DNA from 4 places in the Micromonospora sp. WMMD967 genome. Region 1 is predicted to be linked to each of the others. Evidence: riboswitches for the same ligand, from Rfam matches in the RefSeq annotation. Region 1 holds a riboswitch; each other region holds the start of a gene.

Region 1 (4,204 bases):
GTTTCGGCGTGGCCACGACGCCGACGGTCCAGTTGGCGGTCGGCGCGGACGCGGGGTTGTGGAACCAGGCCCGCTGCCCGAGGTACCAGATCGCGGTCCAGTCGCCCTGCCGTCCGGCGAGCGCGTACGTCTGCCCGGCGGATGCCCGGGCCCCGTGGTCGGACACGGCCATCGTGTTCGGGGTGCCGTCCGGCCGGAGCGCGATGTCGTTGACCAGCGGCGCGTCCGCGGACGGCCCGCTCCGCAGCACCACCGACGATGAGCCGCGCGGCGCGCACGGAACACCTGCGGTGACGCATCCGGTGAACGCCGGTTGGTTGGTGGCGTAGTCCGGGTCGATCCGGACCAGCCCGGTGGCCGGGGTGCCGGTGTCCAGCCGAGGTGCGTGCAGCAGGTCGAAGTAGTGCGTCCAGTCCCAGTACGGGCCTGGATCCCAGTGCATTCCCCGCACGGTCGAGGCGACGGTGCCGGGCACGTTGTCGTGGCCGATGATGTGCTGGCGGTCGAGCGGGATTCCCAGCCGCAGCGCCAGGTGCCGGACCAGCTTCGCCGAGGTCCGGTACATCGCCTCCGTGTACCAGGTGCCCTGCGCGGCGAAGCCCTCGTGTTCGAGACCGATCGACTTGGCGTTGACGTACCAGTTGCCCGCGTGCCAGCCGACGTCCTTGGTCTTCACGTGCTGGGCGATGTGCCCGTCGACCGAGCGCAGCGAGTAGTGCCAGCTCACGTACGTCGGGTCCTGGACGAGTTGCAGGGTCGTCGCCCAGCTCGCCTCGGTGTCGTGGATGACGATGTACTCGATCTTCTGCCGGGCGGGCCGGTCGGAGAGATCGTGGTTGCCGTAGTCCCCGTCGCCGAACGCCTCGTAGGGCGCGGGGATCCACTCGCAGGAGATGGTGCGCGGGCATTCCACCCCGTCCGGGCGGGCCAGCCGGCGTAGGCCCAGCCGGTCCAACCAGGAGCGCTGGGGTTGTACCGCGATCGCCGGCAGGGTGATTCGCTGCCCGTCGTCGGTCACCCGTGACTCGCCTGCGGCGATGGTGGTGAAGACCTCGTCGGCGAAGGCCGCCGCGGCGTCGGCGCTGTCCGCACCGGCGTAGCGGGCCACCGCGCCGTACCAGGCCGCCGGGTCGGTGTCCGCGCCGACCGGCGCACCCAACTCCCGCTGGTACGCGCTGAGCAGCGCGGCCCCGCCCCGGATGTTGACCTCCGCATCGGTGCGCAGCGCCTCGGGGGCGGCGCCGGTCAGCGCGGCTGCGGCGTCCACGGTCTGCAACGCGGCGGCGGCCGGCCCGGGAGTCTCGGCGGGCCGGGGCGCGGGTGCCAGGGCGGGCCGGGAGTCGTCGCCGCGTGGGTCCTCGGCACCGGCGTCGTGGTGGCCGCGCCCGGGTAGAGCGGCGACGTGGCGGGCGTCGGTCAGGTGCATCGGGCCGTAGCCGCCGCTCGTGCTCGGTGTGCCGGCGTTGCTGTCCCAGCGGGACTCCAGGTAGGAGACGCCGAGCAGCACACCGGTCGGTACGCCGTACTCGCTCGCCGCGGCGGCGTACTGCTGCTGGCGGTTGGCGGTGGGTGCGGCGGCGGCCGCCGCCGAGAGTGGCACCGCGCTCGCGGCGGCGATGACGGTGGTGGCGAGCAGTGCGCGCCAGCCGGTCGACAGGGTTGGATGGTGCATCGAACCCCCTAGATTCTCGCGGGTAGAGGTCAGGTCACCATCGCGCCGCTGGAGAGTCCGCGTCAATAGCTTTCCATGTATCGACTTGTTCAGAAAGAAATCTTCATTCCGGGCCGCTGGCCCCCACGCGATCGGTACGGAGTGTCACGGCCCCACGGGTTGCGGATTGGTAACAGGCGTCTCTACTCTGGTCATTCGTCGGCCCGATAGCAGCTCCGCCCAGCCCGGGCGGTAACGGACCGACACCGCCGAGTCGTTTCCGAGCGAACCGGGGACCCAGGTCCCTCGGGGTGAATCCGCAGCCACTGCGGTAGGGCGCCGACTTCCCGCCCGAACCCGTCAGCTAACCCGGTAGGCGGTCAGGAAGAAGGAGTACGGAACCCCGGTGGCACTCCATGCCCCGCGGCCGTCGTCCGAGCGGTCGGCAGCAGCCGGCCCGACGCCGATCGTGCCGCGCCCACGCTGGTCCCGCTTCACCACCGCTCTCGCCGCACTGGTCGGCGTCGCCGTCGTCCTGACGGGCACCGCCACGGCGGCCCACGCCGACCCGTCCGTCGCGGAGATCGAGCGTCAGATCGACGAGGACTGGAACAAACTCGAACCGATCATCGAACGGCACAACGCCACCCGGGCCGACCTCGCCGTCAAGCGCAAGCAGGCCGACGCTCTGGCCGCCCGCATTGCCCCGCTCGAACAGCAGGTCGACGCCGCGATGGACAAGGTCAGCGCCCTCGCCGTGCGGGCGTACAAGGGTGAGACCGTCTCGACCGTCAACGCGATGCTGGGCAGCCGGTCGCCGAGCGAGGTGGTCAGTCAGCTCGAGATGCTCGACCGGTTCGCGCACAACCAGCAGCAGGACGTCCGCGAGGTGGCCGACCTGCGGGACGAGTTGGCCGCGCAGAAGGCGCCGCTGGACGACATGGTGGCCCAGCTGACCCGTACCGAGGCTCAGTTGGCGGCGAAGAAGAAGCAGATCAACGAAGAGATCGACCGGCTGCAGAAGCTCCGCCTCAAGGTGTACGGCAACGGTGGCGGTGGCTCGTTGCGCCCCGCGCCCTGCCCCGGCACTTATCCCGGCGGGGCCGCGGGTGTCGCGGTGAAGTTCGCCTGCGCACAGATCGGCAAGCCCTATGTGTGGGGCGCCGAGGGACCCAACTCGTACGACTGCTCCGGTCTGATGCTGGCCGCCTGGGCGAAGGCCGGTGTGTCGTTGCCGCACAACGCTGCCCAGCAGAGCCGCGTCACCAAGGACGTCAGCAAGGGCGACCTGCGCCCCGGCGACCTGGTCTTCTACTACAGCGACATCCACCACGTCGGCATGTACGTCGGCGGCGGCTGGGTCGTGCACGCCTCGCAGGCCGGCCAACCGGTCAAGATGAAGAAGGTCGACGACGGCCCGATCCACAGCTACGGCCGTCCAGGCTGATCGGGAGTGACCGAAGGGCCCGTCGCGATCCGTCGCGGCGGGCCCTCGTCGTCACGGGTTCAGCGGGTCGGCCAGGTGCGCCAGTGCTGCCAGGCGCGGCTGGGCGTCGGCCCCCGCTGACCCTGGTAGCGGGATCCGTAGACCACCGAGCCGTACGGGTGCTCGGCCGGCGAGGAGAGCCGGAAGATGCAGAGCTGCCCGATCTTCATGCCCGGCCAGAGGGTGATCGGCAGGTTCGCCACGTTGGAGAGTTCCAGCGTCACGTGTCCGGAGAAGCCGGGGTCGATGAAGCCGGCGGTGGAGTGCGTGAGCAACCCGAGCCGGCCCAGTGAGCTCTTGCCTTCGAGTCGGCCGGCGAGCTGGTCGCCCAGGGAGATGACCTCCAGCGTCGAGGCGAGCACGAACTCCCCCGGGTGCAGCACGAACGGCTCGCCGTCGGGCACCTCGACCGCCGAGGTCAGGTCGTCCTGCTGCATCGCCGGATCGATGTGGGTGTAGAGGTGGTTGTTGAAGACCCGGAACAGCCGGTCGAGTCGGACGTCGATGCTGGAGGGTTGGACCAGGGTGGGCTCGAACGGCTCCAGGCCCAGCGTGCCGGCCTTGATCTCGGAGACCAGGTCGCGGTCGGAGAGCAGCATCGGACCACCATAGCCGCGTTGCCGAAACCGGCCGGATTCGGTGCCGGTGACCAGCGCGTCGAGGTCGCCCGTCGTACATTTGTTCGATAGAATGCTCGCATGGCTTCCTGGTCCGATTTCGCCGCCGACGAGCCCCGACTCGCCGACGGGATCCGCGTTCTCCTCCAGCAGTACGGGCCGGGCTTCGGCTACCTGGCCACGGTCCGCGCAGACGGTGGGCCCCGGGTCCACCCGGTCTCCCCGGTCATCACGGACGAGGGTCTCTTCTGCTTCATCATCGACTCCCCGAAGCGCCGTGACCTCGAACGCGACGGCCGTTACGCGTTGCACTCGTTCCCCCCGGAGGAGAGCGACGACGAGGCCTACCTGGCGGGGCACGCTCGTCCGGTGACCGATCCGGTCCGGGTCGCGCGGCTGGCGCAGAGTGCCCGGGCCGAGCAGCAGGTCGACTGGCGGTTGTTCGAGTTC
Region 2 (4,204 bases), 2.1 Mb from region 1:
GTCGGTGGGCAGCCACTTCGGCGGGTCCCACCACTCGCCTTCGGTGTCATCGGCCGCGCAGATAGACACACAGATCGGCGTCACGCCGGCGGTCGTCCGCTCACGACCAGCGGCGAAACCCATCGGGTGACCGGCCGCCGATTCGTCCACCTCGAGATCGCCACGGCTCCACCGGAAGCGCGTCAGCAGTGGCGCGGCCAGGTGACGTACCGCTTCAGCGCCCGAAACGGACGGGACGGACGGCATCAGCGTCAGGTCGACGTCCACCCCGTCGCGGGGCCCGTCGGCTTCGGTGCGGGACGCCACCAGACCCACCGCGCCGAGCGACGCGAGCAGGGACCGGCACCGACGCGCGGCATCGTCGAGTCGAGCGTCCACGACATTCAGGCTCACGGTGACCACAAGGGACGGATCAATAGCAGGCATCCGGCCGAATGTAGGTGTCGAAGGTGCGACCGCACGACCGATATTTCCGGTCGGGACCGCTCAGCGGTACGGGTCGAGCAGCGCCAGTACGGCCGCCGGGTCCTCCACGTGCGCGTTGTGGCCGAGACCGGGCAACGTGGCGACCGGGACCCCGTACTCCTTGAGCTGTTCGTCGCTGACCATCGGGTCGTGTTCCCCGCGCGCCAGCACGACCGGCGCGTCGGTCGCCGCCAGCAGCGCGGCCAGGTCGGGCTCGCCGACGGCGAACGCGGTCGGGTCCATGGCGAGGCGCCACCGGCCGTCGACCTGACGCAGGCCGGCGTCCACCACCGGATGGTCCGGCGGGACCAGGCCGGCCAGGCCGGACACCCGAAGGTAGCGGCGCGCCGCCTCGGCGCGGGTGGCGAACCAGCTGACCGGGCGGGCGGCGAGGTCGGCGGCGCGGGCCAGCTCGTCGGGTGACCAGACGGCCTTGATGCCCAGCCCGACCACGGCGTCCACGGGCGTCCCGGCGGCGCGGGCGGCCAGCGCGAGGCCGACCACCCCACCCAGCGAGTGCCCGAGCACGACGAGCCGGTCACCGGGCGCCAGGCCGCGCGCTATCCGGTCGGCGAACCCCGCAAAGGTGTACGACGGCAGCGGTGCCGCCCAGCCGTGGCCGGCGAGATCCGGCGCCAGCCACCGCCCCGCCCAGCGCTGCTCGAGCAGCGGCGCCCACGGCAACCAGACGTCCCCGGTCGTGCCCATTCCGTGCAGGAGCAGCAGGACCCGCCCACGACCGGCTTGACCACCCGATTCATCCACCACGGCCGCAGTCTCCCACGGTTCACGGCCCGGTACGAGAGTCGACGCCTCCGCAGGACACCGACGGCACCGACGAGAACGCCGCGGGCGTCGGCCCCTCGTGGGGGACGACGCCCGCGGCGGTCAGCGTGCCTGGGTCAGGCGGAGTAGCCCCGGCTGGCGATCCAGTTGGCCAGGTCGATGGTGGTGATCCAGTACGACGGGTCGGCCGCGTTGGCCGAGTCGGCGATCCGGACGGTACGGCCGTTGTCCTTGTAACCCACGACGGCGATGTAGTGACCGCCGCCGTAGGAGTGGTAACCGCCGTTGGTGTCGACGGCGTCGCCGACGACGTTCGCGACCACGCCACGGCCGTCGGTGATGGCCTTGACGACGTCGGCCTGGAGCCGGTCCATCTGGGCCGGGCTGGGGGCGCCGGCGAACATCCGGGTCCGGTACGGGGAGCCCTTCACCTCGGCGTTGAGGACCCGCGTGGTGTCCTCGGCGGAGTTGGTGCCCATCTCGGTGGTGCCCAGCTCAGCGCCGAGTTCCTCCTGGGTGCGGTCGATACCGGCGGCGCTGAGGGCGTTCCGGGTGGCCGCCGGGCCGCAGTTGTAGTACGTGTTCTGCGCCTCGTAGTCGTAGTCCAGCACCTTGGTCGCGGGCGGCTTCGGCGGCGTCGGCTTACGGGTGAGGTCGGGGTTGGCCTTGGCCTTGGCCGCCGGCGACGCGGCGGTGGTGGCCGGAGCGGCGGTGCTCGGCGCGGCGCTGGCCGACGGGGACGCCTCACGCACCTCGCCGCGGGAGGCGGCGACGTCGCTGCGCATCTCGGCGACAGTGGTCGCGGTGCGCTGGCCGGCGGGTGCGTCGTCGGCGGTGGTGAGCAGGGCGCCAGTGGTGGTGGCGATCGCGAGGGCCGCGGCCGAGGCGGCAACGATCTGGTACGGACGCTCGGTGGCGAAACGGCGGAGCTGACGCTGCAGGGTGTGCTTCACGGGGTCCTCCACGGATCGGGGGGAGAGCGGCACACCGGCGACCGGACCGGTATCCGGGCAGGCGCCAGCGCGCGGACCGTGGTCCGCGGATGGTGAACCGCTCAGGGGAACGCCCGGCGTGGCCGGGCGGTTAGGCGATGACCCGGGGGGTCAGCTCACCGTCACTGGACGAATGAGCGGGGGCACCGCTGCGCCGTGGAGGCGAGGGAACAACCGAGGGGTGGAAAGGTGCTGCACGAGGATGGAACTCCTTCCGACACCGCCTACCGGGTTAGCTGACGGATTCGGGCGGGAAGATCGCCCTACCGCGGGCTCTGGCTCGCGGATTCACCCCGGACTTACTGGTGGGTCCCCGGTTCGTTCATCACGATTGAGCGGGTCGGCGCGGCGTCGCCTCTTGCGATCGGTTACCGCACCGGACGGGACGACAGTACTGGCCCGTCCGCACCCCTGCCAAGCCAGCCCCACCTGCGTAAACCTGAAATGGAGCGGCAATTTCTGCGCGTATTGCCGATGACGTGACTCGATGGGACAAGCGGTTACGGTGACGCCTACGGGCGACAACCGGACAGGCCGCCGAGAACGCGGCCAGATTCACCGGAAGATTCGCGCCGATCGTGCCGGACGCCCGAATTCCGGTCGGCGTGACCCGGCTCACGTCACGGATCGGGCTCAACTCGCCCGCGCCGGCCGCCATCGCGCCACGACAGCGGGGCGGAACGCACCGGTCACCGTTCGCCGCGCGGGTAGCGGGTTCGGTCGCAGCCGGGCCGCCGCCGCGCAGCTCTCCGTCGCGAGTGCCCGCGCTGAGTCGGCAGCCAGTTCCGCGTCCCGCCAGGCAGCCCGCTCCCGGGATGCGGCGGCCTGGTAGTCGGCCAGCCGGGTGTCCCGGATCGTCCGGCTGAGCAGCACCTCCTGCTCGACCGGGTGCCGCCGGGGATCCCAGCCGCGCCGGTGCGCGAACACGTCGCCGAGCTGCGCCATGCTCAGGTCACCCCGCCAGTACGCCGTCATCGCGGCCCGGTGCAGGTAGCGCTCGCGGGCGGCGTACTCGGCCGGGGTGTGGGGGGTCTGCGGGGTGGGCAGCGCCCCAGCGCCCGCGAAGCGACGGGCGGCGGTGTCCGCCTCGTCGTACGCGGCCCAGGCCCGTTCCATCTCCTCCTGAGCGGTCAGCCAGTCAGCACGTCGCCGCTGCGCGGTCCGGGCCGCCCCGGTCGCGGCGACAGCCACCTCCTCGGCGTACCGGCGCGTGTCGGCGGCCTCGGCGGCGGCCACCTCACGAGCGGTGAGGGCGGCAGTGCGCGGGGCGTCCGGGGGTGTCTCCCGCTCGGGGCGGGCCACCAGCAGGGCGAGTACGCCCAGGGCCAGCAGGAACAGGGTGGACCAGATGGCGGCGGCCTGCGGCACCTCGGTCACGAACTGGTAGAAGACAGCGGTCTCCATGGTCGGCACCTCGGGAGAGAGCGATGCGATGGGAGCCCCACCGCCACCGGGCCAGGGCAGAGCACGGGCCGGCGGGGCGCGGAGCTGGTGGGTCGACAGGCGCGGCGGGGCGGGACGCTCGTCCCGGTGACTCAGCGCCCGGGTGGTGCCCGGGGTGCCCGGCTGCTCGGGCTGTGGACCAGGGGCAGCCGGTCGGACTCGGCCGCGCGCACCGGCCGCGGGCCGGTCGGTGCGGTGGTCTGGTCGCCGGGCGCAGCCGGTTGCGGGTCGACGGACCCCGCTGGGGAGGACTCCTCGACGGGCTCCCCGGTCGCCGCCTGCGCCTCGTGCACCGCCCCCTGTGCGCAGGTGGACGGGCAGGTCGCCGGGAGTGATCCGAGGCCGAACGGGGTTGGCACGGCGGCCGAGGCCGGGCCCGCGCCGAGCGCCAGGGCCGCGACGACGGCGAGGCTGGTCAGCACCCGCGTCGCCCAGCGCGCCACCCACCACAGCGGACAGGTGAACGCGACCGGAAGCACGACCTCACGCTACCGTCGTGCCGACCTCGACGCACCGAC
Region 3 (4,204 bases), 460 kb from region 1:
ACCTGACGGTCGGCCTCGGCGGGGTGCCGGAACCGGCCGGCCGGGTTGAGGGTGTATTCGTTGCGCCTGCCGACGCGGGTCCGGTGCAGGTATCCGTCCGCCTCCAGGTCGGCGACGATCGCCTGCGCGGCGCGTTCGGTCACCCCGACCTCGGCGGCGACGTCCCGCAGCCGGGCGGTGGGGTCGCGGGCGATGGCCAGCAGCACGTGACCGTGGTTGGTGAGGAATGTCCAGTTCCGCCCGCTGCCGGTCGACGTGTTCGTCATCGTGTGACCGCCTCTCCGGATGCCCGCCCTCGGTGCGTCGCCCGCGGGTCGATTCGGGGTCAACGTATGAAATCTATATCACGCATCCCTTGACGCGTTTTTCGGTGCGTGTGACCGTTGACCCCGAGCCGGCGCCCGCCGCCGGCCCACCTGAAGCCGTTTGACCAGGTCAGATGCATCGAGACGAGGTGCGGGGATGAGTCATTCCGGAACTACCGGTGGGCAGCCGGGGCCGCAGCGGACCACCGACCGGGCAGCCGCGCCGAGCGCGCCGGCTCTGGCCTACACCGAGTTGGTCGCTGGCAACAGGCGCTTCGTCGACGGCTCTCCTCGCCACCCCAACCAGGACGCCGGCCGTCGGGCCGCCGTGGCCGACGGGCAGCACCCCTTCGCGGTGATCGTCGGTTGCTCCGACTCCCGCCTGGCCGCCGAGATCATCTTCGACCGCGGGCTGGGTGACCTGTTCGTGGTCCGGACCGCCGGCCACACCGCCGGCCCGGAGGTGCTCGGCAGCGTGGAGTACGCGGTGACAGTGCTCGGCACCCCGCTCGTGGTCGTGCTCGGTCACGACTCGTGCGGAGCGGTGCAGGCGGCCCGGGAGGCCGCCGCGACCGGCGCCCGACCGCCGGGGCACCTGCCCGCTGTGGTCGACGCCGTGCTGCCCAGCCTGCGCCGGGCCGACGCCGAGGGTGTGCAGGACATCAACGGCATCGTCGACATCCACATCGCACAGACCGTCGAGACGTTGCTCGGGCAGTCGCCCGTGCTGGCCGGCGAGGTGGCGCAGGGGCGGTGCGCGGTGGTGGGTGTGTCGTACCGGCTCGCCGCTGGAGAGGTGCGCCCGGTGGCCGCCGTACCGGCCGGCCTCACGACTCTCGACGCCGACCCGGCCGCGCCCGCCGCGGCCTGACGCGACGAGAGCCGCGTCGCTCCCGGCCTGACGCGACGAGAGCCGCGTCGCTCCCGGCCTGACGCGACGAGAGCCGCGTCTTTTGCGGCCCGATACGACGAGGGCCGTTCCGCGCGACGCGGAACGGCCCTCGACAAAGGTCCTGCGGGTCAGAGCAGCGACATGTGGACGTGGTCGGTGTGGTTCGACGGCCCGCTGTACGAACTCCAGCCGGTCGCCGGGAACCAGATCTGCCGGTTCCAGATGACGTAGTAGATGCCCAGTCGGTCGGCGTTGCGGATGAGGAAGGCGGCGACGTTGTTGCCGTACTTCCGGGTGTCGTCGTTGTGCCATGGGGCGAAGCCGCTCTTCTGCAGCGACCAGTCGCAGGCGCGGCCCTTGGGGTGCTCCCACGGCCCGCCGGAGCGGTAGCAGCCGACGAACCGGTTGAAGCCGGCCGCCTTGACCTCCTTGTACGCGTGCAGCGTGCGGGGGGTGACGCAACCCGACGTGGTCGGGTCCTTCTCGCTGCACGACTGCGGCTTCCAGTCACCGTCGGCGGTGCGACCCGGGCCGATCTTGGCGACCTTCGAGGTGGCGTCGACCAGGCCGCCGGTGAAGCCCTTCCCGCCGACGAGGGAGAGCGCCTTGTCGGCCTCGCTCTTCCGCTTCGCCATCACGGCGGTCTGCTTCTGCTGCTCGCGGACCTCCGCGTCGAGAAGTAGCTTGGCCTGCTCGGCGCGGGCCTTCACCGTGTTGACCTCGGCGAGCTTCTTCTCGTTGACCATGTTCATCTCGTCGAGCAGCGAGGCGCGCTGGACGAACGCGTCCGGGGCCTTGCTCTCCAACAGCATCGCGAGCGCGCCGATGCGGCCGGTCCGGTACGACTGGGCGGCGATCTGCCCAACCTGAGGGGCCAGCGCGTCCAGGTCGGCCCGGGCCCGATCGACCTCCTGCGCCAACTCGTTCTGCCGCTTCTTGGATTTGTCCAGTTGGGACTTCGCGGCGGAGTAGTCGCGGTTGGCCTGCTCGATGACGTCGGTGAGCAGCTTCGGCTCGCCGTCCTCCTCGTGCCCGGACGGGGTGGGGTTCGTCGGGGCGGCGTGGGCCGGGAGGGGCCCGGCGAGCACGGTGAGTGCGGCGATCACGGCCACCACGGGTGTCAACCAGCGGCGTAGGGGTGCCGTCACAATGTTCCCTTCCCTCGACCGCCGACCGGGTTAGCTGACGGGTTCGGGGCGGAAGTGGCCCCTACCGCTGACGCGGATTCACCCCACGTACCTGGGTCCCCGGCTCGCCGGTTGGCGATTGGGCGGTGGCACCGCAGACGCCGCTTCGCGCCTTCATCGGTGACCGGCAGCGAGGTTACCCGAGAGTCGACCGGGTGAGCTACGCCTGGATGCCGACCAAAAGCGTCATTTCGCCATAGCGTTGAGTGACCAGTGACGCGGTTCTCAGGGTGGAGGCCCGATCTGGTCACGCTGAGGAGTGTCACCATGTCGTATCCGTGCTCCTGTTCGGCTCCGGCCACCGGTCGGCGGCGGTAGATGGGGGTGGAGTCCGCGTCGGGTCCGACTCCTCGGGGTGACCCGTTCGCGGTGAGATCAGTGCGGCCAGTGCCTCCGCCCGGTCCGTCTGCGGTCGCGGGGCGGAAGCCCCGGCGGGCGACGTGGTGTCCGTGCGACCGGCGGCGGTGACCACCGCGGCCAGTCCGGTGGTCAGCGGCACGGCGGCGATCAGGCCGAGGGTGGCTACCGCGCTGCGGACGATCTCCTGGGCGAGGAACTCGCTGGTGAGGATCTGCCCGATCGGCCGCGCGTCGGCAGTGAGCAGGAGCAACAGCGGCAGCGACGCGCCCGCGTACGCCAGCACGATGGTGTTGACAGTGGACGCGATGTGCGCCCGACCGACCCGGGTCGCCGCGCGGTACAGCTGGAGCCGGGTCAGGCCGGGGTTGGCGTGCGCAAGCTCGGTGACGGTGGCCGCCTGGGTGACTGTCACGTCGTCAAGCACCCCGAGCGATCCGATGATGATTCCGGCGAGCAGCAGGCCGTGCAGGTCCACGTCGCCCTGGAACATCGACAGGGTGGTGGCTTCCTCGCTGCCGAAGCCGGTGAGGTGGGTCGCGGCCGTGGCGATGGTGGCGAGCACGCCGGTCAACACCAGGCTCCCCAGGGTGCCGAGCACCGCCACCGACGTCTGTGCGGTGACCCCGTGTGTCAGGTAGAGCACCACGAACATGATCAGGGCGGCACCGACCACCGCCACCAGCAGGGGTGACTTCCCCGCGCCGATGCCCGGCAGCACGAAGGTGAGCAGGATGGCGAAGCTGGCGGCCAGCCCGGCGAGCGCGGCGAGACCCCGCCACCGACCGAACGCGACGATCGCGGCGGCGAAGACGACGGCCAACCACAGCATCGGGGTGCCCCGCTGGTGCTCGGCGACGTTCCAGTTGCTGATGGTGGGATCGGTGGGGTCGGTCAGCTCGACCAGGATGACCTCGTCGCCGACCTCCACCCGGGGTGCGCCCGGCCCGTCGGGCACCGGCGTCTCGACCTGCTTGCCGGCCGACGGCCCGTCGTCCACGCGGACGTCGACGGTGCCACAGCGCCCGTCGCCGACGCTCGGTGTGCCCTCGGGGCTCGACGGCGACGGCGGGCACGGCTCCATCACCACCCGGGTCACAGTGCCGCTGTAGCGCGGCACGTCCGCGCCGCCGTCGGACTGCGGTGACCCGCCGCGTGGCCAGAGGAGTACGGCCGCGATCACGGTGGCGACGAAGAGGGGCACCACGGTCATGACGAGGATCCGTCGCACCCGGGGTGGGGCGGACGGAGCGGGACGGGCGTGGTCGGAACCCAAGGTGAGACTCCCAACGATCCGGTGCGGGGTACGTGTCAGTGGGCCGGTCGGTTCACCGTCACTGCGGAAACGTGGTTGGGGAACGCGGCGGTTCGCCGGCTGACGACCGCTCGGTCACGGACGGTCAGGGTCGGACCCGACCGGGCGGCCGCGACACCACCGCGCGTCGGCGCGGGTGCCCTTTCGT
Region 4 (4,204 bases), 5.6 Mb from region 1:
CGATACCTTCAGCTACACCGTCCAGGCCCGGTGCTCGCCGGCCCACGCGGCGGAGATGCTCAGCGACCTGACCCGGCAGGGTGAGCTGCACCCCCTGATCGTCCAGGTCCGTCAACTGCCGCCCCGACCCGGTGCGCAGGCCAGTTACACGATCAACGACCGTCTGGCGGTCGGCCCGCTGCGCTTCACGACCACGTACCACGCGGACGTGCTGATCAACGAGGACGACGAGATCGTCATGGTGGCCCGTCAATGGCCGGCCACCACCGTGCGCAACCACACCCGACTGCGCCCCGAGCCGGACGGCCTGGTCCGGATCGACGTCGAGATCACACTGACCGCGCCGGCCCCCCTGTTCCGGTACGCGTTCCGCCAGGCCCGTGCCGCCCACCTCGCCCTGGCCACCCGACTGGGACCGGCCCTGGAACGCGCCGACGACCCCCCACCGGCCGCCTGACCCGCGCGCCCCACTCGCGCCCCGCGCGCCCAAACCTCACGCCCGCGCGCCCCACTCGCGCCCCGCGCGCCCGCGCCTCACGCCCGTGCGCCCCGCGCGCCCGCGCTCCGCGCCCCGCGCTCCGCGCCCCGCGCCCCGCGCCCCGCGCGCCCGCGCCCCGCGCCCCGCGCCCTCGCCCCCAAGATCCGCGCAATATCCCGGATGTTGCTGCCTCCGACGTGCGGGAGACAGCACTATCCCTGATGTTGCGCGGATCTTGAGGGCGAACACCCGGCGCGACCGCCCGCGGGCGGATCGGCGCGCCCGCAGCCCTCAAGGTCACGCTCGATCATGGATGTAGTGGCCTCACGGCGCTCAGGCCACCACTACATCCTGGTTGCAGCGCGATCATGGCGGCGAACACTCGCCGTGGGGCGTTGTCGCGGTTGGGCGCCGCGATCATGGCGGCGAACACCCGCCGTGGGGCGTTGTGGCGGTTGGGGGCTGCGATCATGGCGGCGAACACTCGCCGTGGGGCGTTGTCGCGGTTGGGCACCGCGATCATGGCGGCGTGGCCGCCGTTGGGCGGCGTCGCCCTCTCGCGGCGCCTTTGTCGGGGGCGACGATCATGGCGGCGTGGGCACCGACGTGCGGGCGGTGCTCGCGGTGGTCGTTCGGGCGGCCTGCCGGCGGCCCCACGGCTTGTAGGTGGAGAGCACCGTCGCGATGATCATGAGGGTGGTCGACACCGCGGGCGCGATCACCAGGTCGGCGCGATCGCGTACGGGCAGGGCGGCGCCCAGCGCTCCGGCGTGCCGCAGATTCGGGGTGAGCAGGAACAGCACCAGTCCGACCATCACCGTGGTGATGACGAGTTTGACCAGCACCCACCGGTAGCGCAGGAGGCCCCACGGGGTGAGCAGCGCGCTGACGACACCGATCAACCAGACCAGGACGCTCAGCGGTGCGAACAGGACGGTGCCGACCAGCGCGCCGACCGGGTAGAGGACGGCCGGGTCGGCGCCCCGCTGTACGGCGATGCCGAGGGTGAGCAGCACCAGGTCCGCGCCGAGCCAGCCCAGCGAGGTGACCAGGTGCAGGGTGAGCAGTGCCTTGCGGGCGGTAGGTGGGATCCGAGGCATACCGCGATGCTGCCCGCTGACCGTGGCCGGGTCGTCCGATGACCGGCGACATCGGGTGTACGTCCCGCGACGTAGCCGTGGCCGGTGCTCCTCGACGGGGGCACCGGCCACGAGCGGTCAGTAGACCGACAGGTGTACGTGGTTGGTGTGGTCGCTGGACGGGTCGCCGCCCGCCCCGCTGTACGACTTCCACCCGCTGCTGGGCAGCCAGATCTGCCGGTACCAGATCACGTACAGCACGGCGAGCCGGTCGGCGTTGCGGATGAAGTACGCCGCCAGGTTGTTGCCGTACGTCTTGTCCCCGCCGGTGGCGTCCCCGCCGAAGCCGCCCTTCTGCGCGGCGAAGTCGCAGGCTCGGCCCTTCGGGTGTTCGCCCGAGCCGCCGTTGCGGTGGCAGGAGACGTACCGGGTGAAGCCCGCGGCCTTGGCCTGGTTGAGCGCGTGCAGGGTGCGCGGGGTGATGCAGCCGCTGGCCGGCGTGGGGTCGTCGACGCTGCACGACTCCTTCGGCCAGGAGCCGTCGGAGTTGCGTGGCGCGGCCTTCGCGTTGCTGGTGGAGGTGCCCCGGTTGGAGCCCGTGTCGGCGGTGGTCTGCGGCTTCGGGGTGGTGGCGACGGTCAGGGCCCGCTCGGCCTGCTCCTTGCGCTTGGCCATCACCGCGACCTGCTTGCGCTGTTCGTTGATCTCACCGTCCAGGGCGGCGCGGGTCCGGTTGGCCTGGTCCTTCGTGCTGAGGAGGTCGCGCAGCACCCGGTCCTCGTTGGCGGCCACCGCGTCCAGGGAGGCGGCCCGGTCCATGAAGCCTTCCGGGGTGTTGCTGTTGAGCAGCGCCGAGATGGTGCTGAGTCGGCCGGTGCGGTACGCGACGCCGGCGATCTCGCCGACCTTGCCGCTGCGCTGGTCGAGTTCGACCTCGATGGTCTTCAGTTGGGTGGTGAGCTGCTGCTGCCGCTGCACGGAGGTGTCCAGGGAGCGTTTCGCGTCCAGGTAGCCCTTGCTGGCGGCTTCGAGCTGGGCGCGGAGTGCCGGGGTGCCGCCCTCTTCGTCGGAGTCGGGTGCGGCGGCCCGCTGGCCGGTCGGGGGAGCGGCCGAGGCGGTGCCGGCCGGCAGCGCGACGCCGAGAGCGAGCATCGCGACGATCAGGGCCGCCAGTCGGGCGGCAGGTGGTCGTGCTGGTGCCACTGCGCATTCCTTCCGTCAGCCGCCGACCGGGTTAGCTGACGGGTTCGGGACGGAAGATCCCTACCGCTGACGCGGATGCACCCCAGGAACGTGGTTCCCCGGTTCGCCCGTGTGGGCGATTAGGCGACGACCACCACCGGCGCCGGGAGGCGCCGCCTGGTGGCGGCCGGGACAGAGCCTACCGGTACTGGTGGGGCGGCTGCAGCGAATGTGACGGACGGTGAGTGCGTCAGCACGGGGAAGTCACCTTCACCACTCGATCGAGCCGCACGACCCGGAGGCGGCGCCTGGCTCGATCTGCAACGTGGCGTGCTCGATTCGGAAGTCGTCGTGCAGGGCCGTACGCGCGGCGGTGAGCACCGCGCCGACCTCTGCGCCGGGCTCCATGGTGAGGTGTGCGGAGGCCACGTCCATGCCCGAGGTGAGCGTCCAGACGTGCAGGTCGTGCACCTCGACCACGCCGGGCACCGCGGCCAGCCGGTCGTGCACGGCGGTCACCTGGAGGTGTTCCGGTGCGGCCTGCACCAGGATGCGGATGGCTGCCCGGGCCAGCCGCCAGGTGCGCGGCAGGATGAACACACCGATGGCGACGGCGACCAGCGGGTCGGCCCACCACCAGTCGGTGACGGTGATGAGCAGTGCCGCGCCGATCACGCCGACCGAGCCGAGCAGGTCGCCGAGGACCTCCAGGTAGGCGCCCTGGATGTTGATGCTCTCCCGCGCGCCGGCGCGGAGGAGGGCGAAGGCGACGATGTTGGCGAGCAGGCCGAGGACGGCCACCAGGAGCATCGGACCGGTGATGACCTCGTGCGGGTCGCCGAAGCGGCGGATCGCCTCGATCAGCACGTAGACCGCGACACCGGAGAGCAGGACGGCGTTGGCCAGTGCGGCGAGCACCTCGAGTCGGTAGAGCCCGAAGGTGCGCTGCGGGTCGCCGGCGGCCCGCCGGGTCGCGGTGATCGCGGCGAGCGCCATGCCGATGCCCAGCACGTCGGTGAACATGTGCCCGGCGTCGGAGAGCAGGGCGAGTGACCCGGTGTGCAGGGCGGTGACCGCCTCGACCACCATCAGGGTGGCGAGCAGCCCGAATGCCGCCCAGAGTCGACCCCGGTGCTGGTGTGCGGCATTGGCGACGGATCCGTGGTGGTGGTCATGACCTGCGCCCACGTGAACTACCTTCCGCCGCCGTCCGAGGTCCGGTCCAATGTATGTTCACATCGCAATGTGTGCAAGTGTGCGGGTCGCGCCTCCCCCCGGCGGCCGCTCGCGCAGGTCAACCGGTGGGGTCGATGGTGGTGAGTCGCTGGGTGGCCCGGGACAGCGCCACGTACAGGGTGCGTACCCCCGCACCGGGATCCGCCCGGATCTCGCTCGGGGCGACCAGCACGACTCCGTCGTACTCCATGCCCTTGGCCTCCAGGCTGGTGACCACCTGCAACCTCGG

The links. Region 1 has a riboswitch for cyclic di-AMP ahead of O7631_RS05555 (NlpC/P60 family protein). Riboswitches for the same ligand answer to the same signal wherever they lie in the genome.
Region 2: it holds a riboswitch for cyclic di-AMP, as region 1 does, so the genes downstream of both, O7631_RS15205 (C39 family peptidase) here and O7631_RS05555 (NlpC/P60 family protein) in region 1, are expected to answer to the same signal.
Region 3: it holds a riboswitch for cyclic di-AMP, as region 1 does, so the genes downstream of both, O7631_RS07715 (hypothetical protein) here and O7631_RS05555 (NlpC/P60 family protein) in region 1, are expected to answer to the same signal.
Region 4: it holds a riboswitch for cyclic di-AMP, as region 1 does, so the genes downstream of both, O7631_RS30565 (hypothetical protein) here and O7631_RS05555 (NlpC/P60 family protein) in region 1, are expected to answer to the same signal.

The regions. Positions count from the first base shown of each region.
Region 1 covers NZ_JARUBK010000001.1:1,163,125-1,167,328, forward strand. Annotated here, with positions in the region: gene O7631_RS05550 (peptidoglycan recognition family protein) at 1-1,672, opposite strand, end outside; cyclic di-AMP (ydaO/yuaA leader) riboswitch at 1,909-2,044, shown strand; gene O7631_RS05555 (NlpC/P60 family protein) at 2,058-3,098, shown strand; gene dcd (dCTP deaminase) at 3,158-3,736, opposite strand; gene O7631_RS05565 (pyridoxamine 5'-phosphate oxidase family protein) at 3,836-4,204, shown strand, end outside.
Region 2 covers NZ_JARUBK010000001.1:3,248,865-3,253,068, reverse strand. Annotated here, with positions in the region: gene O7631_RS15215 (hypothetical protein) at 1-378, opposite strand, end outside; gene O7631_RS15210 (alpha/beta hydrolase) at 487-1,233, opposite strand; gene O7631_RS15205 (C39 family peptidase) at 1,368-2,216, opposite strand; cyclic di-AMP (ydaO/yuaA leader) riboswitch at 2,450-2,591, opposite strand; gene O7631_RS15200 (hypothetical protein) at 2,877-3,647, opposite strand; gene O7631_RS15195 (hypothetical protein) at 3,779-4,165, opposite strand.
Region 3 covers NZ_JARUBK010000001.1:1,622,977-1,627,180, forward strand. Annotated here, with positions in the region: gene O7631_RS07705 (MarR family winged helix-turn-helix transcriptional regulator) at 1-266, opposite strand, end outside; gene O7631_RS07710 (carbonic anhydrase) at 463-1,176, shown strand; gene O7631_RS07715 (hypothetical protein) at 1,326-2,345, opposite strand; cyclic di-AMP (ydaO/yuaA leader) riboswitch at 2,350-2,480, opposite strand; gene O7631_RS07720 (YibE/F family protein) at 2,647-4,017, opposite strand.
Region 4 covers NZ_JARUBK010000001.1:6,801,346-6,805,549, reverse strand. Annotated here, with positions in the region: gene O7631_RS30575 (SRPBCC family protein) at 1-457, shown strand, start outside; gene O7631_RS30570 (hypothetical protein) at 1,063-1,578, opposite strand; gene O7631_RS30565 (hypothetical protein) at 1,696-2,709, opposite strand; cyclic di-AMP (ydaO/yuaA leader) riboswitch at 2,765-2,896, opposite strand; gene O7631_RS30560 (cation diffusion facilitator family transporter) at 3,010-3,927, opposite strand; gene O7631_RS30555 (AAA family ATPase) at 4,034-4,204, opposite strand, start outside.